Linked DNA regions of Alicycliphilus denitrificans K601. The protein of the gene in region 1 binds, or shares a complex with, the protein of each later gene. Links are inferred from orthologs where the notes say so. Each region holds a gene or a part of one and is shown on either strand. Other genes may lie near its edges. The genes, in order: ALIDE2_RS18700 and xseA.

Region 1 (10,095 bases):
GGCAGGCATTGGTGCCGGAGCTGACGGCCCGCGCGGCGAACGACGCGCCGCCCTTCGCGCAAGGGACGCTGGAGGGCACCGCCGGCGTGGCGCGCGTGCTGGAGCAGCTGGCGGGGCTGCCGCTGCCGGCATCGCAATGGGAGAGCCTTGTCCTGCCGGCGCGCGTGCGCGACTACCGGCCCTTCATGCTGGACGAGCTGCTGGCGTCCGGCGAGGCGGTCTGGGCCGGCCACGGCGCGGCGGGCGATGGCGACGGCCTGGTGTCGCTGCACCTGAGCGAGATGGCAGCCGACACGCTTGCCCCGCAGCCGGAGGCGGGCGGCGATGCGCCCACCGGGCTGCGGCAGGCCATTCTCGACGTGCTGGGGCGCGGCGGCGCCTTCTTCGCGCGCCAGATCGCCCAGCATGTGGACGCCGATCCCGCGCAGCTGCATGCCGCGCTCTGGCAGTTGGCCTGGAGCGGCTACGTCACCAGCGACGGCTGGCAGCCCTTGCGCGCGTTGACGTCCCCGCACGGATCGCGCCGCGCCGAGACCATGCGCCCACAGCGCCGCTCGTGGCGCATGCGAGGCCGGCCGCAGCCACCGGATGCGCCGGAACATGCGGGCCATTCGGGCATTGCGCTGGGAGACCTCACGCTCGCGGGCCGCTGGTCCCTCGTGCAGCGCCCTGCATCCAGCGATACCGAGCGCGCCTTCGCGCTGGCCGAGGGCCTGCTCGACCGCCACGGCATCGTCACGCGCTCCGCCGTCATGGCGGAGAACGTGCCGGGCGGACTGCCGGCATTGCGGCCCGTGCTGCACGCCATGGAGGACGCGGGCCGCGTGCTGCGGGGCAGGTTCGTGGACGGCCTGGGCGCGGCCCAGTTCGCCGACAAGGCGGCCATCGAGCGGCTGCGCGAGTTGACGCAGCTGCAGACAGCTCAGCCGCTGGCCGTCGCGCTTTCGGTGCTGGACCCGGCCAACCCGTTCGGCGCGGCCCTCGCCTGGCCCGCGCACCGCCTGGGCATACGCCCCCAGCGGCGCAGCGGCGGCATCGTCGTGCTCTGCGGCGGCAGGCTGGCGCTCTACCTCACGCCGGGCAGGCGCCAGTTGCTGACCTGGCTGGACGCCGAGCGCGCGGACGAGCGCACGGCGCTCGCGCATGCGCTGCAGGCGCTGGTCCACGCGCTGGAGCGCGAGAAGCGCGGCCGCTTCACCATCGAAACCGTCGACGAACAGCCGGTCGGCAGGTACCCGCTGCTCGGGCTGCTGCGCGAGGCGGGCTTTTCCCGCGTGCCCAAGGGGCTCAGCTGGTACGGGTGACTTCCGCAGAAACGAAAAACCGCGGCCGGGGCCGCGGTTCTTCCATGGGCGGCAGGCACGGTGCCCGCCAGGATGGACCTCAGATCTTCACGGAAGCCATGGTCTGCAGGAACGGCAGCTCGGAGATGCGGCTCCACAGAATCTGGTCGCGCTGGAAGGCGCGCAGGTCCTCGTAGATCTTCTTGAAGGCGGGCTCCTTGGCGCTGTGCTCGGCATAGACCTCCTGCGCGGCCTTGAAGCCGGCCTCGACGACGGCCTTCGGGAACGGCTTGAGCTGGGTGCCCGAGCCGACCATGCGCTTGAGCGAGACCGGGTTGAGCATCAGGTACTTGGAAGTGCCGTCCTGGTTGGCCACGGCGGCGGCCGCCTTGACGATGGCCTGGTTCTCGGGCGACAGCTTGGCCAGCGCCTTGTTGTTGACGAAGAACTCCAGGTCGGCGCCGCCTTCCCACCAGGCGCCGTAGTAGTAGTACTTGGCGACCTTGTTGTAGCCCAGCTTCTCGTCATCGTAGGGACCGACGAACTCCACCGCGTCCAGCGTGCCCTTCTCCAGCGCCTGGTACACCTCGCCGGCGGGCATGTTCTGCGCCACCACGCCCAGCTTGGCCATGGATTCGCCGAACACGCCGCCGCCCAGGCGCATCTTCAGGCCCTTGAAGTCCGCGGGTGACTTGATCTCCTTGCGGTACCAGCCGCCCATCTGCGTGCCGGTGTTGAGCGCGCTGAGCGTCTGGAAGTTGTACTTGGCGAACAGCTCATTGAGCAGCTTGCGGCCGTTGCCGTGCTCCTTCCAGGCCTGGTTCTGGCCAGCGGTCAGGCCGAACGGCACGGCACAGCTGAAGGCGAAGGCCGGGTCCTTGCCGGTGTAGTAGTAGGCCGCCGTCAGCCCCATCTCGATGGTGTCCTCGGACAGCGCATCGACGATGCCGAACGCGGGCATCAGCTCGCCGGCCGCGTGCACCGAAACCTCGAACTTGCCGCCCGAGAGCGCCTTGACGGTCTCGGCGAACTTCACGCCCGCGCCGTGCAGGGTTTCCAGCGACTTCGGGAACGAGGTGGCCATGCGCCAGCGCACTGCCGCCTGGGCATGCACGGCCGGAGCCACACCGGCAGCCAGCACACCAGCCAAGCCCGCATTTTTGATGAGAGAGCGACGATCCATGAGTGATATCTCCAATGTTTGATCCGCAGACGAAACTCCGGCAGGCGGCGCAGCGCGGCACTGCCCCTAGAGCCGTCCAAGTGTAATTAGTTATTGCAGCCTGGATACCGACCGAGGGTATCCACCCTCATGCCACGGCGCGCGACGGCACGGCCGCCGGCCTGGCGCAGAAACGCTGCGCGATGGCGCGCTCCATGCCTTCGGCGTCCAGGCCCTGCAGGGCCAGCAGCCTGGCGGGGTCGCCATGCTCGATGAATGCATCGGGCAGGCCCAGCTGCAGCAACGGGCGCAGCACGCCCGCGGCGTTGAGCGCCTCGCCCACCGCGCTGCCCGCGCCGCCCATGATGCAGCCCTCCTCCACGGTGACCAGGGCCTCGTGCTCGGCCGCCACGCGCAGCAGCAGCTCGGTGTCCAGCGGCTTGGCCCAGCGCATGTTGACCACCGTGGCGTCGAGCTTCTCGGCCGCCTGCAGCGCCGGGTACAGCAGCGTGCCGAAGGCCAGGATGGCGATGCGCCGGCCCTGGCGGCGCACCTCGCCCTTGCCGAAGGGCAGGCCCTCCAGGCCGGCCAGCGGCGCCACGCCCACGCCGGCGCCGCGCGGGTAGCGCACGGCCACGGGGTGATCCTGCTCGTAGGCGGTGGTGAGCAGCTGGCGGCACTCGCGCTCGTCGGCGGGGCAGGCCATGCTCATGTGGGGGATGCAGCGCACGAAGGCGATGTCGTAAGCGCCCGCGTGCGTGGCGCCGTCCGCGCCCACGAGGCCCGCGCGGTCGAGCGCGAAGACCACGGGCAGGTTCTGCAGCGCCACGTCGTGGATGAGCTGGTCGTAAGCGCGCTGCAGGAAGGTCGAGTAGATGGCCACGACGGGCTTCACGCCCTCGCAGGCCATGCCCGCGGCGAAGGTCACGGCATGCTGCTCGGCAATGCCCACGTCGTAGTAGCGGCCGGGGAAGCGCTGGTGGAACTCCACCATGCCCGAGCCCTCGCGCATGGCCGGCGTGATGCCCACGAGGCGCTGGTCCTTGGCGGCCATGTCGCACAGCCATTGGCCGAAGACCTGGGTGAAGGTCTGCTTCGGCGGCGTGGCGGGCTTGACCAGGCCCACGCGCGGGTCGAACTTGCCGGGGCCGTGGTAGGCCACGGGGTCGGCCTCGGCGAGCTTGTAGCCCTGGCCCTTCTTGGTGACCACGTGCAGGAACTGCGGGCCCTTGAGGCTCCTGATGTTCTCCAGCGTGGGGATGAGCGAGTCGAGGTCGTGCCCGTCGATGGGGCCGATGTAGTTGAAGCCGAACTTCTCGAACAGCGTGGCCGGCACCACCATGCCCTTGGCCTGCTGCTCCAGGCGCTTGGCGAGTTCGAGCAGCGGCGGCGCGTTCCTGAGCACGCTCTTGCCCACGTCGCGCGCCTTGGCGTAGAACTGGCCGCTCATGAGCTGCGCGAGGTAGCGGTTGAGCGCACCCACGGGCGGGCTGATGCTCATGTCGTTGTCGTTGAGGATGACGAGCAGGTCGGCGTCTGCCACGCCCGCGTTGTTGAGCGCCTCGAAGGCCATGCCGGCCGTCATCGCGCCGTCGCCGATCACGGCGATCGCGCGGCGGTCCTCGCCCTTCTGCTTGGCCGCCAGCGCCATGCCCAGCGCGGCCGAGATGCTGGTGGACGAGTGCGCCGTGCCGAAGGTGTCGTACTCGCTCTCGGCGCGCTGCGGGAAGCCCGACAGGCCGCCGAGCTGGCGCAGCGTGCCCATGCGCTCGCGCCGGCCGGTGAGGATCTTGTGCGGGTAGGTCTGGTGGCCCACGTCCCACACCAGGCGGTCGCGCGGCGTGTCGAACACGGCGTGCAACGCCACGGTGAGCTCCACCGTGCCCAGGTTGGACGACAGGTGGCCACCGGTCTTGGAGACGCTCTCCAGCACGAAGGCGCGCAGCTCGCCAGCCAGGCTCTTGAGCTCGGCGCGCGACAGCCGGCGCAGGTCGGCCGGGTCGTTCACGCGTTCGAGCAGCGGGTAGTTGGTCGTGGACATATGCTCTTTTTTTCCTAGCTACCAGCGCTTGATGAGTAAGCGCTGGTAGCCAATTTGGCTTAAAAAATGGCCTTTCAGTGCGAACGGCGCACCACCATGTCGGCCAGCTCCGCCAGCGCGCGCGTATCCGCAAGGCCGCTCGCGGCCAGCGCGGCATGCGCCTCGGCCCGCAGCGCCTCGGCATGGTCGCGGGCGGCGTCCAGCCCCATCAGCGAGACGTAGGTGGGCTTGTCGCTGGCGGCATCCTTGCCTGCGGTCTTGCCCAGCGTGGCGGAGTCCTGCGTCACGTCCAGCACGTCGTCGACCACCTGGAACGCGAGGCCTATGGCCGCACCATACTGCGCCAGCGCCTGCTCGGCCACCCTGGCGGGCTCGCCGCAGGCCGCGCCCATGACCACGCTGGCGCGCAGCAGCGCCCCGGTCTTGAGGCGGTGCATGTGGCGCAGCTGGTCCTGCGTGAGCTGTTGGCCCACGCTGGCCAGGTCTATGGCCTGGCCGCCGGCCATGCCGTCGGCCCCCGCGGCCTGGGCCAGCAGGCGGCACAGGCGGGCCTGCATGGCGGGGGGCACACCGTCCTCCGGCGTCAGCAGCTCGAAGGCCAGGGCCTGCAGCGCGTCGCCGGCCAGCAGCGCCTGCGCCTGGCCGAAGCGCACGTGCACCGTGGGCTTGCCGCGGCGCAGCACGTCGTTGTCCATGCAGGGCATATCGTCGTGCACGAGCGAGTAGGCGTGGATCAGCTCCACCGCGCAGGCGGCGCGCAGCGCGGCCTGGCCCAGCCCACCCACGGCCTCGCAGGCCGCCAGCACCAGCAGCGGGCGCAGGCGCTTGCCGCCGTCGAGCACCGCGTAGCGCATTGCGGCGCCCAGGCCCGCGGGCGCGTCCGCCCGCACCCAGAGCGACAGCCCCGCCTCGACCTGCGCGAGCTGTCCGCGCATCCAGCGGGCGAAGTCGTAGTCCGAGGTAGGCATCACTCCTGCGTCCATGGCTGCAGCGCCCCCTCGTCCAGCACCTTGATCTGGTCCTGCACGGCCTCCAGGCGCGCGCGGCAGAAGTTCAGCAGCGCCGCGCCGCGCTGGTAGCCCGCCAGCATCTGCTCCAGCGGCAGCTGCCCCGACTCGATGCGGGCCACGAGCTGCTCGAGCTCCTCCAGCGCGGCTTCGTAGCTCGCGGGATCGGGCTGTGGTGCGGGTGCGGCGGGGGCCTTGGGCATGGGATGGTGGGGCGCCTTGCGCCAAGTGGAAACGGGCAATTTTAGGCGCTGCTCCACAAACACGCGGGTGGCGCGCCCCCGGACCGCGGACCCGGGGACGCATGGCGGGCCCGCCCAATACCAGTACGGGCGCCGCGGAAATAACCCCACCGCCTATAATCCCATTCCTTCGATACGAACCGGCTATGGAGTCTTTCCCTGGGCCGGTTTCGTTTTTTCTATTGTCCGTGCGCACGCGCACCCTCCCTGTGGGGAGTCTTTAGGTCAGGTCACCCATGTCTGATTTAAGTCTTCGACTGCAGCAGGCCGCAAGCCAACTACCAGTTTCCAGCTATTTCGACGAGGCGCTCCTGCAGCGCGAACTGGAGACCATCTTCCGGCAGGGCCCCCGCTATGTCGGGCACGCGCTGAGCGTGCCCGAGATCGGGGACTACTACGCCCTGCCCCAGGAGAGCGAGGGCCGCGCGCTGGTGCGGGGCGCCAATGGCCGGGTGGAGCTGGTCTCCAACGTCTGCCGCCACCGCCAGGCGGTGATGCTCAAGGGCCGCGGCAACCTGCAGGCCCAGGGCAAGGGCCATGCGGGCGGCAACATCGTGTGCCCCATCCACCGCTGGACCTATTCCAGCAGCGGCGAGCTGCTGGGCGCGCCGCATTTCGCGCACGACCCCTGCCTGAACCTGAACAACTACCAGCTGCGCGAGTGGAACGGCCTGCTGTTCGAGGACAACGGCCGCGACATCGCCGCGGACCTGGCCGGCATGGGCCCGCAGCACGACCTGTCGTTCGAGGGCTACGTGCTCGACCACGTGGAACTGCACGAGTGCAGCTACAACTGGAAGACCTTCATCGAGGTCTACCTGGAGGACTACCACGTCGGCCCGTTCCACCCCGGCCTGGGCAACTTCGTCACCTGCGACGACCTGCGCTGGGAGTTCGCCAGGGAGTATTCCGTGCAGACCGTGGGCGTGGCGCCCACGTTCGGCAAGCCGGGCTCGGACGTCTACAGGAAGTGGCACGAGGTGCTGCTCAAGTACCAGGGCGGCAAGCTGCCCGAGCGCGGCGCCATCTGGCTGACCTACTACCCGCACATCATGGTGGAGTGGTACCCGCACGTCCTCACCGTCTCCACGCTGCACCCCATCTGCGTGGACAGGACGCTGAACATGGTGGAGTTCTACTACCCCGAGGAGATCGTGGCCTTCGAGCGCGAGTTCGTCGAGGCCCAGCGCGCCGCCTACATGGAGACCTGCATCGAGGACGACGAGATCGCCGAGCGCATGGACGCGGGCCGCAAGGCCCTGATGCAGCGCGGCGACAACGAGGTCGGCCCCTACCAGAGCCCCATGGAGGACGGCATGCAGCACTTCCACGAGTGGTACCGCGAGCGGCTGGGCGACGCCGTGCCCAAGGCCTGAGCGACGCCCACGTCATTTGCTACCATAAAAATAGCTGCTGGCGCTTGTCACATAGGCGCCAGCAGCTTTTTCCGCATAAGAACCAAGGTTTCCATGCAAGCGCTCTGGATGGTATTGGCGGCGTTCCTGTTCGCCAGCATGGGGGTGTGCGTCAAATTCGCCTCGGCGTACTTCAATTCGGCCGAGATGGTGTTCTACCGCGGCATCATCGGCATGGCCGTGCTCTGGTGGCTCGCGCGCTCGCAGCAAGTGGCGCTGGCGACGCGCTACCCCGGCATGCACGCCTGGCGCAGCCTGATCGGCGTCCTCTCCATCAGCGCATGGTTCTATGCGATCGCCCACCTGCCGCTGGGCACGTCGATGACGCTCAACTACATGAGCAGCGTGTGGGTCGCGGCCTTCATCGTGGGCGGCGCGCTGTTCACGTGGCGCCCCTCCAGCCGCCAGCCGCGCCCGCCGCTGCAGGTGCCGCTGCTGCTGACGGTGCTGACGGGCTTCGCGGGCGTGGTGCTGATGCTGCGGCCCAGCCTGGGCGACAGCCAGGGCTTCGCCGCGCTGATCGGCCTGGGCTCGGGCCTGGGTGCGGCCCTCGCCTACATGCAGGTGGTGGCGCTCTCGCGCCTGGGCGAGCCCGAGACGCGCACGGTGTTCTACTTCGCCACCGGATCGGCCGTGGCGGGCGCGGCGGCCATGGCCGTCACGGGCATGTCCTCCTGGCCCGGCTGGCCCGCGCTGTGGCTGCTGCCGCTGGGCATGCTGGCGGCGCTGGGGCAGCTGTGCATGACGCGCGCCTACTCGCGCGCCCTCACGCCGCGCGGCACGCTGGTGGTGGCCAACCTGCAGTACTCGGGCATCGTCTTCGCCGGCATCTACGGCGTGCTGCTGTTCGGCGACCAGCTGCCGCTGGCGGCCTGGGCCGGCATGGCGATCATCGTCGCCAGCGGCATCGCGGCGACCGTGCTGCGCACCCAGGCGGCGCCGGACACGCCGGCGGAAGAACACTAGGTTCCGCCTAGGGCCACAATGAAGGCTTCGACATTCCTCGACGAAGCACTTCCATGCCATTCACCACGCTGATCTCCGTTTCCGAACTGCAGGCCCTCGTGCGCAGCAGCCAGCCGCTGATGGTGTTCGACTGCAGCTTCGACCTGGCGCAGCCCTCGCTGGGTGCCGCGCAGTACCGCGAGGCCCACCTCCCCGGCGCACTGCACACCGACCTCGACAAGAACCTGAGCGCCCGGCACGGCGCACCCGGGCACGGCGGCACGCTCACCGCCTCGGCGGCCGACGAGCCCGCCTCGGGCGGGCGCCACCCACTGCCAGGCCGCGAGCGCTTCGCCACCTGGCTCTCCAGCATCGGCTTCTCCAACGACATGCAAGCCGTGGTCTACGACCGCAACGGCGCCAACTACTGCGGGCGCCTGTGGTGGATGCTCAAGTGGGCGGGCCACGACGCCGTGGCCGTGCTCGACGGCGGCCTGCAGGCCTGGCAGGCAGCGGGCGGCAAGCTGGCCAGCGGCGAAGGGCCCGCGCGCTTCCAGTCCAACTTCGAGCTGCGCGCGCCGCTGCGCCGCCTGGTGGGCGTGCAGGAGGTGCTGGAACACCTGGGCCGGCCGCACCAGACCCTGGTCGACGCGCGCGCCACGCCGCGCTTTCGCGGCGAGGTCGAGCCGCTGGACCCCGTGGCGGGCCACATCCCCGGCGCGCTCAACCGCCCCTTCGGCCTGAACCTGGGGCCCGACGGCTGCTTCAAGAGCCCCGGGCAGCTGCGCGCCGAATTCCAGGATCTGCTGGGCGGACGCCCGCCAGCCAGCGTGGTGCACCAGTGCGGCAGCGGCGTGAGCGCCGTGCCCAACCTGCTGGCCATGGAGATCGCCGGCCTGGGGCCGACGGCCCTGTTCGCGGGCAGCTGGAGCGAGTGGTGCAGCGATCCGGCCCGGCCCGTGGAGCGCGGCTGAAGCGCATCAACGGAAAGCCCGGGGGCCTTGCCGATCACCGGGGCTTGCAGCTTCGCTGCGCCGCGATCAGTGGCCGCAACGCCTGAATCCGGCGCAACGCAGGCCAGCAGACGCCGCGCAAGGGCCGCCCCGCCGCGCTGGCGTCGTCCCCCTTCCCGGCGCCAGCCGAGAGAAGGGGGAAGCCGCGTAGCGGCTCAGGGGGTTGTCACACATTCGTGATCGAGATCGCGCGCGTGTTCAGGCAGGCCTCCAGCGCCTCCGGCCCGCCCTCCGAGCCGTAGCCCGAGTCCTTGATGCCGCCGAACGGCAGCTCAGCCGAGGGTGTGGCAGGCTGGTTGATCCACAGCATGCCCACCTCCACGCGCTGCGAGAGCAGGTGCGCGTTCTTGAGCGAGCGCGTGAACGCGTAGCCCGCCAGGCCGTAGGGCAGGCGGTTGGATTCGGCGATGGCGTCCTCCAGCTTGGTGAAGCCGCGCACCGAGGCCACGGGACCGAAGGGCTCCTCGTTGAAGATGCGCGCGCTCGTGGGCACGTTGTCGAGCACCGTGGGCGCGAAGAAGTTGCCCACCTCGCCGATGCGCTCGCCGCCGGCGCGCACGGTGGCGCCGCGCTGGACGGCGTCGCCCAGCAGCTCCTTCATGGCGGCCACGCGGCGCGGGTTGGCCAGCGGGCCCATCTGCGTGCCCTTGGCCAGGCCGTCGCCCACCTTCAGGCCCTGGGCGTGGCGCGCGAGCGCGGCCACGAAGTCGGCGCGCACGTCCTCGTGCACCAGGAAGCGCGTGGGCGCGATGCACACCTGGCCGGCGTTGCGGAACTTGGCGCCGCCCGCGGCCTTGACTGCCAGCTCGATGTCCGCGTCCTCGCAGACGATCACCGGCGCGTGGCCGCCCAGCTCCATGGTCACGCGCTTCATGTGCTGGCCGGCCAGGCCCGCGAGCATCTTGCCCACGGGCGTGGAGCCGGTGAACGTGACCTTGCGCACGATGGGGTGCGGGATCAGATAGTTGGAGATTTCGGCCGGGTTGC
Region 2 (10,036 bases), 850 kb from region 1 along the record:
TGGCCTCGTCAGCGGCCAGTTGCCTGGCCAGCGGAGCGAACCTGGCGGCCAGCGCGGCGTCCTCGGTCTGCGCTGCCAGTGCCTGGGCCCAGTACAGGGACAGGTAGAACTGGCTGCCGCGGTTGTCGATCTCGCCGACCTTGCGCGAGGGCGACTTGTTCTCGTCCAACAGCTTGCCCGTGGCTTGGTCCAGCGTCTTGGCCAGCAGCTTGGCGCTGGCGTTGCCGGTCTTCAGGCCCAGGTCTTCGAGCGACACGGCCAGCGCCAGGAACTCGCCCAGCGAATCCCAGCGCAGGTAGTTCTCCTCCACGAGCTGCTGCACGTGCTTGGGCGCGGAGCCGCCCGCGCCGGTCTCGTACATGCCGCCGCCGGCCATCAGGGGCACGATGGACAGCATCTTGGCGCTGGTGCCCAGTTCCATGATGGGGAACAGGTCGGTCAGGTAGTCGCGCAGGATGTTGCCGGTGACCGAGATGGTGTCCAGGCCGCGGGCGACGCGTTCGAGCGTGAAGCGCATGGCGCGCACCTGGCTCATGATCTGGATGTCCAGGCCCGCGGTGTCGTGGTCCTTGAGGTAAGCGTTGACCTTCTTGATGAGCTCGTTCTCGTGCGGGCGATAGGGATCGAGCCAGAACACGGCCGGCATGCCCGAGTTGCGCGCGCGCGTGACGGCGAGCTTGACCCAGTCGCGGATCGGCGCGTCCTTGACCTGGCACATGCGCCAGATGTCGCCCTGCTCCACGTTCTGCGAAAGCAGCACCTCGCCGGTGGCCAGGTCCACGATGTTGGCCACGCCGGCTTCCGCGATCTCGAAGGTCTTGTCGTGCGAGCCGTATTCCTCGGCCTTCTGCGCCATCAGGCCCACGTTGGGCACGGTGCCCATGGTGCGCGGGTCGAAGTTGCCGTGCCACTTGCAGAAGTTGATCATCTCCTGGTAGATGCGCGCGAAGGTGGACTCGGGCATCACGGCCTTGCAGTCGTAGGGCTTGCCGTCTGCGCCCCACATCTTGCCGCCGCCGCGGATCATGGCGGGCATCGAGGCATCGACGATCACGTCGTTGGGCGAGTGGAAGTTGGTGATGCCCTTGGCCGAATCGACCATGGCCAGCGCGGGGCGGTCCTCCTGGCAGGCGTGCAGGTCGCGGATGATCTCCTCGCGCTTGGACTCGGGCAGGACCTTGATCTTCTCGTACAGATCGACCATGCCGTTGTTGACGTTGATGCCCAGCTCGTCGAACAGCTTGCCGTGCTTCTCGAAGGCTTCCTTGTAGTAGATTTTCACGCAGTGGCCGAACACGATGGGGTGCGAAACCTTCATCATCGTGGCCTTGACGTGCAGCGAGAACAGGATGCCGGCCTCCTTGCAGTCGTCGAGCTCGCGCTCGTAGAACTCGCACAGCGCCTTCTTGCTCATGAACATCGAGTCGATGATCTCGCCGGCCTGCAGCGCGACCTTGGGCTTGAGCACGATGGCCTTGCCGCTGGCCGTGATGAGCTCCATCTTCACGTCGCGCGCCTTGTCCAGCGTCATCGACTTCTCGCCGTGATAGAAGTCGCCGTGGTGCATGTGCGAGACATGCGTCTGCGACCACTGCTTCCACTCGCCCATGGAGTGCGGGTGCTTCTTGGCGTAGTTCTTCACGGCGGCGGGCGCGCGGCGGTCGGAGTTGCCCTCGCGCAGCACGGGATTCACGGCCGAGCCCAGGCACTTGCCGTAGCGCGCCTTGATTTCCTTGTCCTGCTCGTTGGCGGGGTTCTCGGGGTAGTCGGGGATCTTGTAGCCCTTGGACTGCAGTTCCTTGATGGCTGCCATGAGCTGGCTCACCGAGGCGCTGATGTTGGGCAGCTTGATGATGTTGGCGTCGGGCTCCAGCGTCTTCTTGCCGAGCTCGGCCAGGGTGTTGGGCACGCGCTGCTCCTCGGTCAGATAGTCCGCGAACTCGCCCAGGATGCGGGCCGCCACCGAGATGTCGCTCTCGGCCACGTTGATACCAGCCACCGACGTGAAGCCGCGCACGATGGGCAGGAATGAGGCCGTTGCCAGGCGCGGCGCTTCATCGGTCAGGGTGTAGATGATGGTGGGTTGTTGGGTGCTCATCTCGTCTCTCAGGTAACAAAAACAGAGGTTTGTGCCGCCGATCGGCGGCCATGCGCGCGGTCATCCGATGTGACATGGCGGATTGTGCGCGAGTCGCCGCCGGAAAATCGTGCAATTTGCAATCGAATATCGTATTGCGAAAAATCATGGGGAAAACTGGCACTTTTTTTTGCAAGTCTTCTACAAGACTGTCGCCACGATTCCAAACATGCGAAAAGGGGCCCGGAGATCGCTCTCCGGGCCCCTGTGGGCAACTAGGCCTGACTCGGCCTGCGCGGTACGGCTTGGCCTCGCCGGGCTCAGGCGAAGTTGGCCTCGGCGAACTTCCAGTTCACCAGCTTGTCCAGGAAGGTCTCGACGAACTTGGGACGCAGGTTGCGGTAGTCGATGTAGTAGGCGTGCTCCCACACGTCCACCGTCAGCAGGGCCTTGTCGGCCGTGGTCAGGGGCGTGCCGGCGGCGCCGGTGTTGACGATGTCCACGCTGCCGTCGGCCTTCTTCACGAGCCACGTCCAGCCCGAGCCGAAGTTGCCCACGGCGCTCTTGACGAACGCTTCCTTGAAGGCGGCGTAGCTGCCCCACTTGGCGTTGATGGCCGCGGCCAGCGCGCCGCCGGGCTCGCCGCCGCCGTTGGGCGTCATGCAGTTCCAGAAGAAGGTGTGGTTCCAGATCTGGGCCGCGTTGTTGTAGATGCCGCCGGAGGACTTCTTGACGATCTCCTCGAGCGTCATGTTCTCGAACTCGGTGCCCTTCTGCAGATTGTTCAGGTTCACCACGTAGGCGTTGTGGTGCTTGCCGTGGTGGTATTCCAGCGTTTCCTGGCTGTAGTGGGGGGCGAGGGCGTCGATGGCGTAGGGCAGCGCAGGCAGTTTGTGTTCCATGGTCAAGTCCTTCGTGGGTCGTAGTAGGTAACGGGTCGCCGGCGCCATTGGCGCGGCGCGGCATCGGCCATTCTAGAAAGCAATGACGAACCCCGCTGTAGGCGAAGCGTGACTCCCGTCAACGCGTGCGGGATTGCCGCCGTCACAGGAGGCGGCGCTGCGCAACGGTGAGGTCCAGCTCGCCCTCGGCCAGCCGGGCGTGCACGGCGTCGCCCAGGCGCACCTGGGACGGCCGCAGCACGGCGCGGCCCTCGGCGTCGGTCAGCAAGGCGTAGCCGCGTTCGAGCACCAGCTGCGGGTTGAGCAGCTCCAGCCGCAGCGCAGCGCGCTCCAGGCGCTCGCCGCGCTGCGCCAGGCTGCGCCGCACGCCTTGCGGCAAACTGGCCTCCAGCGCTTGGCTGGCCTGCGCCATGCGCTGCATTTTCAGTAGTACTCCATGGCGCATGCGCTGGGCCAGAGCCGCCAGCCGCAGCCGCTGCTGGGCGACGAGGCCCGAGGGCCGTCCCAGGCGCTGGGACGCCTGGTCCAGCCGTTGGTGGCGCAGGTCGATCTGGCGCTGCGCGGCGTCCTGCAGCCGCCCGGCCAGCAAGTCAAGCGCGCCCAGCCAGACGGCGCGCGGCTCGCTCACCAGCTCGGCCGCGGCCGTGGGCGTGGGCGCGCGCAGGTCGGCGCAGAAGTCGGCGATGGTGAAGTCGGTCTCGTGCCCCACGCCGCTCACCAGGGGCACGGGGCTTTGCACGATGGTGCGGGCCACGCGCTCGTCGTTGAAGGCCCACAGGTCCTCGATGGAGCCGCCGCCGCGCACCAGCAGGATCACGTCGATGGGCGGCGGCGCCCCGGTTTTCGATGCCGGATCGCCCTCCATGGCGCTCCCAGCCTGCGCAAGCAGATACAGTTTCGATAGCGCATCGCAGATCGACGCGGGCGCCTGCGCGCCTTGCACCAGGGCCGGCACCAGCACCACCGGGATGTGCGGCACGCGCCGCGCGAGCGCCGTCACCACGTCGCGCAGGGCGGCCGCGCCCGGCGAGGTGACCAGGCCTATGCCGCGCGGCATGACGGGCAGCGGCCGCTTGCGCGCGCCGTCGAACAGGCCCTCGGCCTCCAGCTGGGCCTTCAGCCGCAGGAACTGCTCGAACAGCGCCCCCTGCCCCGCGCGCCGCAGGCCCTCGACGATGAGCTGCAGGTCGCCGCGCGCCTCGTACACGCCCAGGCGCCCGCGCACCTCCACCAGCTCGCCGTCGCGCGGCATGAAGTCCAGCAGGTCGGCCGCGCGGCGGAACATGGCGCAGCGGATCTGCCCCTGCCCGTCCTTGAGCGTGAAGTAGCAATGCCCGCTGGACGCGCGCGAGAAGCCCGTGATCTCGCCGCGCACAGCTATCGGGTTGAAGCGCGCCTGCAAAGTGTCAGCAATGGCGCGGCATAGCGCGCCAACTTCCCAGATACGCGGCGCCACGCCTGCCTGCGGGGGCTCAAACACAGGCCCCTCCGAGCCTGCAGGGCGCCGCGACGGCCGGACTAGTCCACAGAATCCGGCGAGCGGGGCGCATCCGGCAGGCACTGCCCATGACCCGCCGCAAACCACGCAGACACGTGCAACCCATTGATTCAGAACAATTTTTTGATGCGTAAATTTTCATCATTCCAAGCAAACCACGCATTGGCGCCGTCCAGAGCGGTCTGTGCATGTGGTTTCCCACAAAGTTATCCACAGAAAATGTGGGTCGAGCGCCGCTGGCGAAGAGGCGGCGGCGCTGCGGCGTTCGCCGGGCCCGCCGAAAAGCCGCCCGTGCAAGCTGCGCCATAATCCTGCGCTGCCTTCAACCGTGTGCGGAGTGAGAATTGCTGTCGATCATACAAGCCGCCGGCTGGCCCATCTGGCCCCTGATTGCGTGCTCCATCCTGGCGCTGGCGCTGGTGTTCGAGCGCTTCATGGCCCTGAAGACGGCCCGCGTCGCCCCGCCGAAGCTGCTCGACGAGGCCATCTCGGTGTCTTCGCGCGCCGTTCCCGCGCCCGACGTGGTGGCCCAGCTGGAGCAGAACTCCGCCCTGGGCGAGGTGCTGGCCAGCGGCCTGCGCGCCTTGAACGGCAACCCGCAGAGCAGCGAGGCAGACCTGCGCGCCGCCATGGAGGGCGCGGGGCGCAAAGTGGCCCACCGCCTGGAGAAATACCTCACGGCCCTGGCCACGATCGCCTCGGCCGCGCCGCTGCTGGGCCTCTTGGGCACGGTGATCGGCATGATCGAGATCTTCGGCTCGCAGGCCGGCACGGGCGCCGTGGGCGCCACCGGCGGCGGCAACCCGGCGCAGCTGGCGCACGGCATCTCCATCGCCCTGTACAACACGGCCTTCGGCCTGATCATCGCCATTCCCACGCTGATCTTCTGGCGCTACTTCAGGAGCCGCGTGGACGCCTACCTGCTGACGCTGGAGCTCGCCTCCGAGCAGTTCGTGCGCCACATCAGCCGCCTGCGCAAGTAACCCCGCCATGAACTTCCGCCCCCGCCAGAAGGAAGAGCCGGAGATCAACCTGATCCCGTTCATCGACGTGCTGCTGGTGATCCTGATCTTCCTGATGCTGTCCACCACCTACAGCAAGTTCACCGCGCTGCAGCTGACCCTGCCCGTGGCGGACGCGCAGCAGCTGCGCGACCATCCCCGGGAAGTCATCGTCTCGGTGGCCGCCGACGGGCGCTACGCCGTCAACAAGAGCACGCTGGAAGGCAAGCGCGTCGAGCAGGTGGCGCAGGCGCTCACCGAGGCCGCCACCGCGGGCCGCGACAGCGTGGTCATCATCAGCGCCGACGCCGCCGCGCCGCACCAGTCCGTGGTCACGGTGATGGAGGCCGCGCGCCGCGTGGGCCTGTCGCAGATCACCTTCGCCACCCAGTCGTCGGCCACGGCCGGCAAGTGAACCAATGGCCGACCACGCCGCGCGGCTGCGCCAGGCCTGGCGGCGCCGCGGCCCGCTGGCCATGGCGCTGTGGCCGCTGTCCCTGCTGTACGGCACGCTCACGGCGCTGCGCCGCGCGCTCTACCGCGCCCGGCTGCTGCGCAGCGAACGCCTGCCCGTGCCGGTCATCGTGGTCGGTAACGTCATCGCGGGCGGCGCCGGCAAGACCCCCGTGACCCTGGCCGTGGTGCGCCACCTGCGGGCTGCGGGCTGGCGCCCGGGCGTCATCTCGCGCGGCTACGGGCGCGCCACCGGTGATTGCCGCGAGGTGCTGCCCACGGCCAGCGCCGCCGAGGCGGGCGACGAGCCGCTGCTGATCGCGCGCGCGGCCGGCGTGCCGGTCTTCGTGGCACGCCGGCGCGCGGACGCCGGCCGCGCGCTGCTGGTCGCCCACCCCGCCACAGACATCATCGTCTGCGACGACGGCCTGCAGCACCTGGCGCTGGCGCGCGACGTGGAGGTCTGCGTCTTCAACGACGAAGGCGTGGGCAACGGCTGGCTGCTGCCCGCCGGCCCCCTGCGCGAGCCCTGGCCGCGCGCCGTCGATCTCGTGCTGCACGCCGGCCCCGCGCCCGGCGGGCCCGCGCCGCAGTTCGCGCTGTCGCGCGCCCTGGCGGACCACGCCGTGGACGCCGCGGGCCGGCAGGTGCCGCTGGCGCAGCTGCAGGGCGAGCCCCTGCACGCGCTGGCCGCCATCGCCAGGCCGCAGGACTTCTTTGCCCTGCTGCACGCCAAAGGGCTGAGACCCGCCACCGAAGAGGCGCTGCCCGACCACTACGATTTTTCTAGCTGGAAGTGCCCGCCAGACAAGCACTTGAGGCTGATTTGTACCGAAAAGGACGCCGTCAAGCTCTGGCCCGCGCATCCCGACGCGCTGGCCGTGCCGCTGCGCCTGTCCATCGCCCCCGCCTTCTTCGGCGCACTGGACGCGCGCCTGGCCTCGCTATCATCGCCACCCCATTGAGAGGAGCACCGCCATGGACCCCAAACTGCTTGAACTGCTGGTCTGCCCCGTCACCAAGGGCCCGCTGACCTACGACCGCGAGCGCCAGGAGCTCGTCTCGCGCAGCGCGCGCCTGGCCTACCCCGTGCGCGACGGCATCCCCGTGCTGCTGGAGAACGAGGCCCGCACGCTCACCGACGAGGAGCTGGAGCAGTGAGCGCCGCCGCGCCGTTCACGGTGCTGATCCCGGCGCGCCTGGCCTCCACGCGCCTGCCCGACAAGCCGCTGGCCGACATCGCCGGCCTGCCCATGGTGGTGCACGTGGCGCGCCGCGCCGCGCAAAGCGGCGCCCGGCGCTGCGTGGTCGCGGCCGACGACGCGCGCATCATCGACGCCTGCCTGGCGCACGGCGTGCAGGCCCTGCTGACGCGCGCCGACCACGCGAGCGGCAGCGACCGCCTGGCCGAGGCCTGCGCGCTGCTCGGCCTTGCGGGCGACGACATCGTGGTCAACGTGCAGGGCGACGAGCCGCTCATCGACCCGCGTCTCATCGACGCCGTGGCCGCGCTGCTGCACGCGCGCGCCGACGCCAGCATGGGCACGGCCGCCCACGCCATGGAAAGCGCCGCCGACTTCGCCAACCCCAACGTGGTGAAGGTGGTGCTGGACGCGCAGGGCCTGGCGCACTACTTCAGCCGCGCCCCCATCCCCCATGCGCGCGACCACGCCGCCGGCAGCGCTTGGTGGCGGCAGGGCCGGGGCGTGCCCGCGGGCTTCGCGCCGCTGCGCCACATCGGCATCTACAGCTACCGCGCGGGCTTCCTGCGCCGCTTCCCGGAGCTGCCGCCCGCGCCCACGGAGCAGATCGAGGCGCTGGAGCAGCTGCGCGCGCTGTGGCACGGCCACCGCATTGCCGTGCACGTGGCCGCCAGCGCCCCCGGCGCGGGCGTGGACACGCCGGAGGACCTGGAACGCGTGCGCGCCCTGCTGGCCGCGTAAGCCCGCCAAAAGTATCGCGTGCTATCCTCACCGCCCGCACAAAGGGCACGCTCGCGCCAGCCGTGCCGGCCGATTTTCAAAAACACGAGAGGACATCCATGAGACTGATTCTGCTCGGCGCTCCCGGCGCCGGTAAGGGCACGCAGGCCGCCTTCATCTGCCAGAAATTCGGCATTCCGCAAATCTCGACGGGCGACATGCTGCGCGCCGCCGTCAAGGCCGGCACGCCGCTGGGGCAGCAGGCCAAGGCCGTCATGGACGCGGGCCAACTCGTGAGCGACGACCTGATCATCAACCTCGTGAAGGAGCGCATCGCTGAAGCAGACTGCGCCAAGGGCTTCCTGTTCGACGGCTTCCCGCGCACCATCCCCCAGGCCGACGCCATGAAGGCCGCCGGCGTCAAGCTGGACTACGTGCTGGAGATCGACGTGCCGTTCGACGCCATCATCGAGCGCATGAGCGGGCGCCGCTCGCACCCCGCCTCGGGCCGCACCTACCACGTCAAGTTCAACCCGCCCAAGGTGGAAGGCAAGGACGACGTGACCGGCGAGCCCCTGGTGCAGCGCGACGACGACAAGGAAGAAACCGTCAAGAAGCGCCTGCAGGTCTACAGCGACCAGACGCGCCCGCTGGTGGACTACTACTCCAGTTGGGCCAAGGCCGACCCCGCCAATGCGCCCAAGTACCGCGCCATCAACGGCACGGGCAGCGTGGAGGAGATCACCGAGCGCGCCCTCGCCGCCCTGTCCAGCTGACCGCCCCCTCCGGGCGCATGACGGAAGCCCCGCGCTGCGGGGCTTCTTGCTTTAGAGCGTATTCAAAGCCACTTATGGCGAGCGCATCAGCTCCAGCATCAGGCTGATCCGCGCCTTCACCGGGCTCAGGCCGTCCGCACCTTGCCAGGGCGCATCGTACACGTCCAGCATGCGCCCCTGCGGGCAGCGCAAGGCCACGCGCACCGCGACGCCTGCGGCCACTGCGCGCGCAAGGGCCGCCTCCAGTGCCTTGTGCAGCGTGCCGTTGCCCGTGGCCGCGGCCACGATGCCCCGGGCGCCCTTCTCCACCAGCCAGTCCACCAGGGCGCCGTCGGCGCCCGCATGGCTCGTCACGATCTCCACGCGCGGCCAGGCGGTGGCGCCCAGGGCAGGCAGCAGCGCGGCATGGGACGGCGGCTGCGCCAGCGGGGCGCGCCCATGCGCCCAGCGCACCTGGCCCGCCTCCACCCAGCCCAGGGGCCCGCCGTCGCCCGACGCGAACGCGTCCAGCCGCAGCGGATGCACCTTGCCCACCTCGCGCGCGCCGTGCACCACGCCCGCTGCCACCACCAGCACGCCACGCGCCGACGGGTCTGCGGCCAGGGTCACCGCATCGAGCAGGTTCTGCGGCCCATCGGGCACGAGCGCCGTGGCCGGGCGCATGGCGCAGGTCAACACCACGGGCTTGGCCGCGTCGAGCAGCTCGTGCAGCAGCCAGGCCGTCTCCTCCAGCGTGTCCGTGCCATGCGTGACGACGATGCCAGCCACGGCCGGATCGGCCAGGTGCGCGGCACAGCGCTGCGCCAGGCGCGCCCAGACATCCGCATCCATGTCCTTGCTGTCGATCTGCGCTACCTGCTCGGCCTCCAGCACGCCCCCGGCGGCCTGCGCCAGGCCGGGCACGGCGGCCAGCAGCTGCCGCACGCCGATCTGCGCCGCCGTGTAGCCCACGCTGGCGCCGGCCACGCTGGACGTGCCGGCAATCGTGCCCCCGGTGCCCAGCACCACGATTTTTCTTGTAGCAGCCACTTGCATCCTTTTAGAAACTGTTCAAAAATACAGGTACTGGATTAAAAAACAGTTACCCGCCACCCAACCGCATCGGACTCGCACCATGCTCGACAGCCCCAAGCTCACCGCCCGCCAGCAGCAGATCCTGGATCTGATCCAGACCGCCATCGCGCGCACCGGCGCGCCCCCCACGCGCGCCGAGATCGCGGCCGAGCTGGGCTTCAAGTCCGCCAACGCGGCCGAGGAGCACCTGCAGGCCCTGGCGCGCAAGGGCGTCATCGAGCTGGTGAGCGGCACCTCGCGCGGCATCCGCCTGTGCGGCGAGACCGTGCGCAACATCAACGCCGTGCGCGGCACGCAGTTCAGCCTGCCGATCCCGGGCCTGTCGCAGCTCAC

Evidence for each region.
Region 2: the proteins of ALIDE2_RS18700 (region 1) and xseA are in contact, whole or in part, in a cryo-EM structure (PDB 8TXR), measured with the Escherichia coli proteins. The link is inferred for Alicycliphilus denitrificans K601 from one-to-one orthologs.

The regions. Positions count from the first base shown.
Region 1 is NC_015422.1:3,920,602-3,930,696, forward strand. Bases 4,076-7,017 are described here. They hold ALIDE2_RS18700 (exodeoxyribonuclease VII small subunit), read right to left. Parts: upstream 5,697-7,017; coding sequence 5,454-5,696; downstream 4,076-5,453. Other genes in these bases: dxs (1-deoxy-D-xylulose-5-phosphate synthase), read right to left, coding at 4,076-4,486; ALIDE2_RS18695 (polyprenyl synthetase family protein), read right to left, coding at 4,561-5,454; ALIDE2_RS18705 (aromatic ring-hydroxylating oxygenase subunit alpha), read left to right, coding at 5,972-7,017. Also shown: ALIDE2_RS18680 (ATP-dependent helicase), read left to right, coding at 1-1,304; ALIDE2_RS18685 (TRAP transporter substrate-binding protein), read right to left, coding at 1,384-2,466; more of dxs, read right to left, coding at 2,594-4,075; more of ALIDE2_RS18705, read left to right, coding at 7,018-7,111; ALIDE2_RS18710 (DMT family transporter), read left to right, coding at 7,205-8,116; ALIDE2_RS18715 (sulfurtransferase), read left to right, coding at 8,170-9,069; ALIDE2_RS18720 (NAD-dependent succinate-semialdehyde dehydrogenase), read right to left, coding at 9,275-10,095. UniProt on the Escherichia coli protein: Bidirectionally degrades single-stranded DNA into large acid-insoluble oligonucleotides, which are then degraded further into small acid-soluble oligonucleotides.
Region 2 is NC_015422.1:3,071,006-3,081,041, forward strand. Bases 2,291-5,173 are described here. They hold xseA (exodeoxyribonuclease VII large subunit), read right to left. Parts: upstream 4,460-5,173; coding sequence 3,122-4,459; downstream 2,291-3,121. Other genes in these bases: ALIDE2_RS14610 (Fe-Mn family superoxide dismutase), read right to left, coding at 2,398-2,979; ALIDE2_RS14620 (MotA/TolQ/ExbB proton channel family protein), read left to right, coding at 4,822-5,173. In the rest of the region: ALIDE2_RS14605 (NADP-dependent isocitrate dehydrogenase), read right to left, coding at 1-2,098; more of ALIDE2_RS14620, read left to right, coding at 5,174-5,460; ALIDE2_RS14625 (ExbD/TolR family protein), read left to right, coding at 5,468-5,893; lpxK (tetraacyldisaccharide 4'-kinase), read left to right, coding at 5,898-6,896; ALIDE2_RS14635 (Trm112 family protein), read left to right, coding at 6,910-7,092; kdsB (3-deoxy-manno-octulosonate cytidylyltransferase), read left to right, coding at 7,089-7,874; adk (adenylate kinase), read left to right, coding at 7,973-8,629; ALIDE2_RS14650 (asparaginase), read right to left, coding at 8,702-9,664; transcriptional repressor LexA, read left to right, coding at 9,744-10,036. UniProt on the Escherichia coli protein: Bidirectionally degrades single-stranded DNA into large acid-insoluble oligonucleotides, which are then degraded further into small acid-soluble oligonucleotides.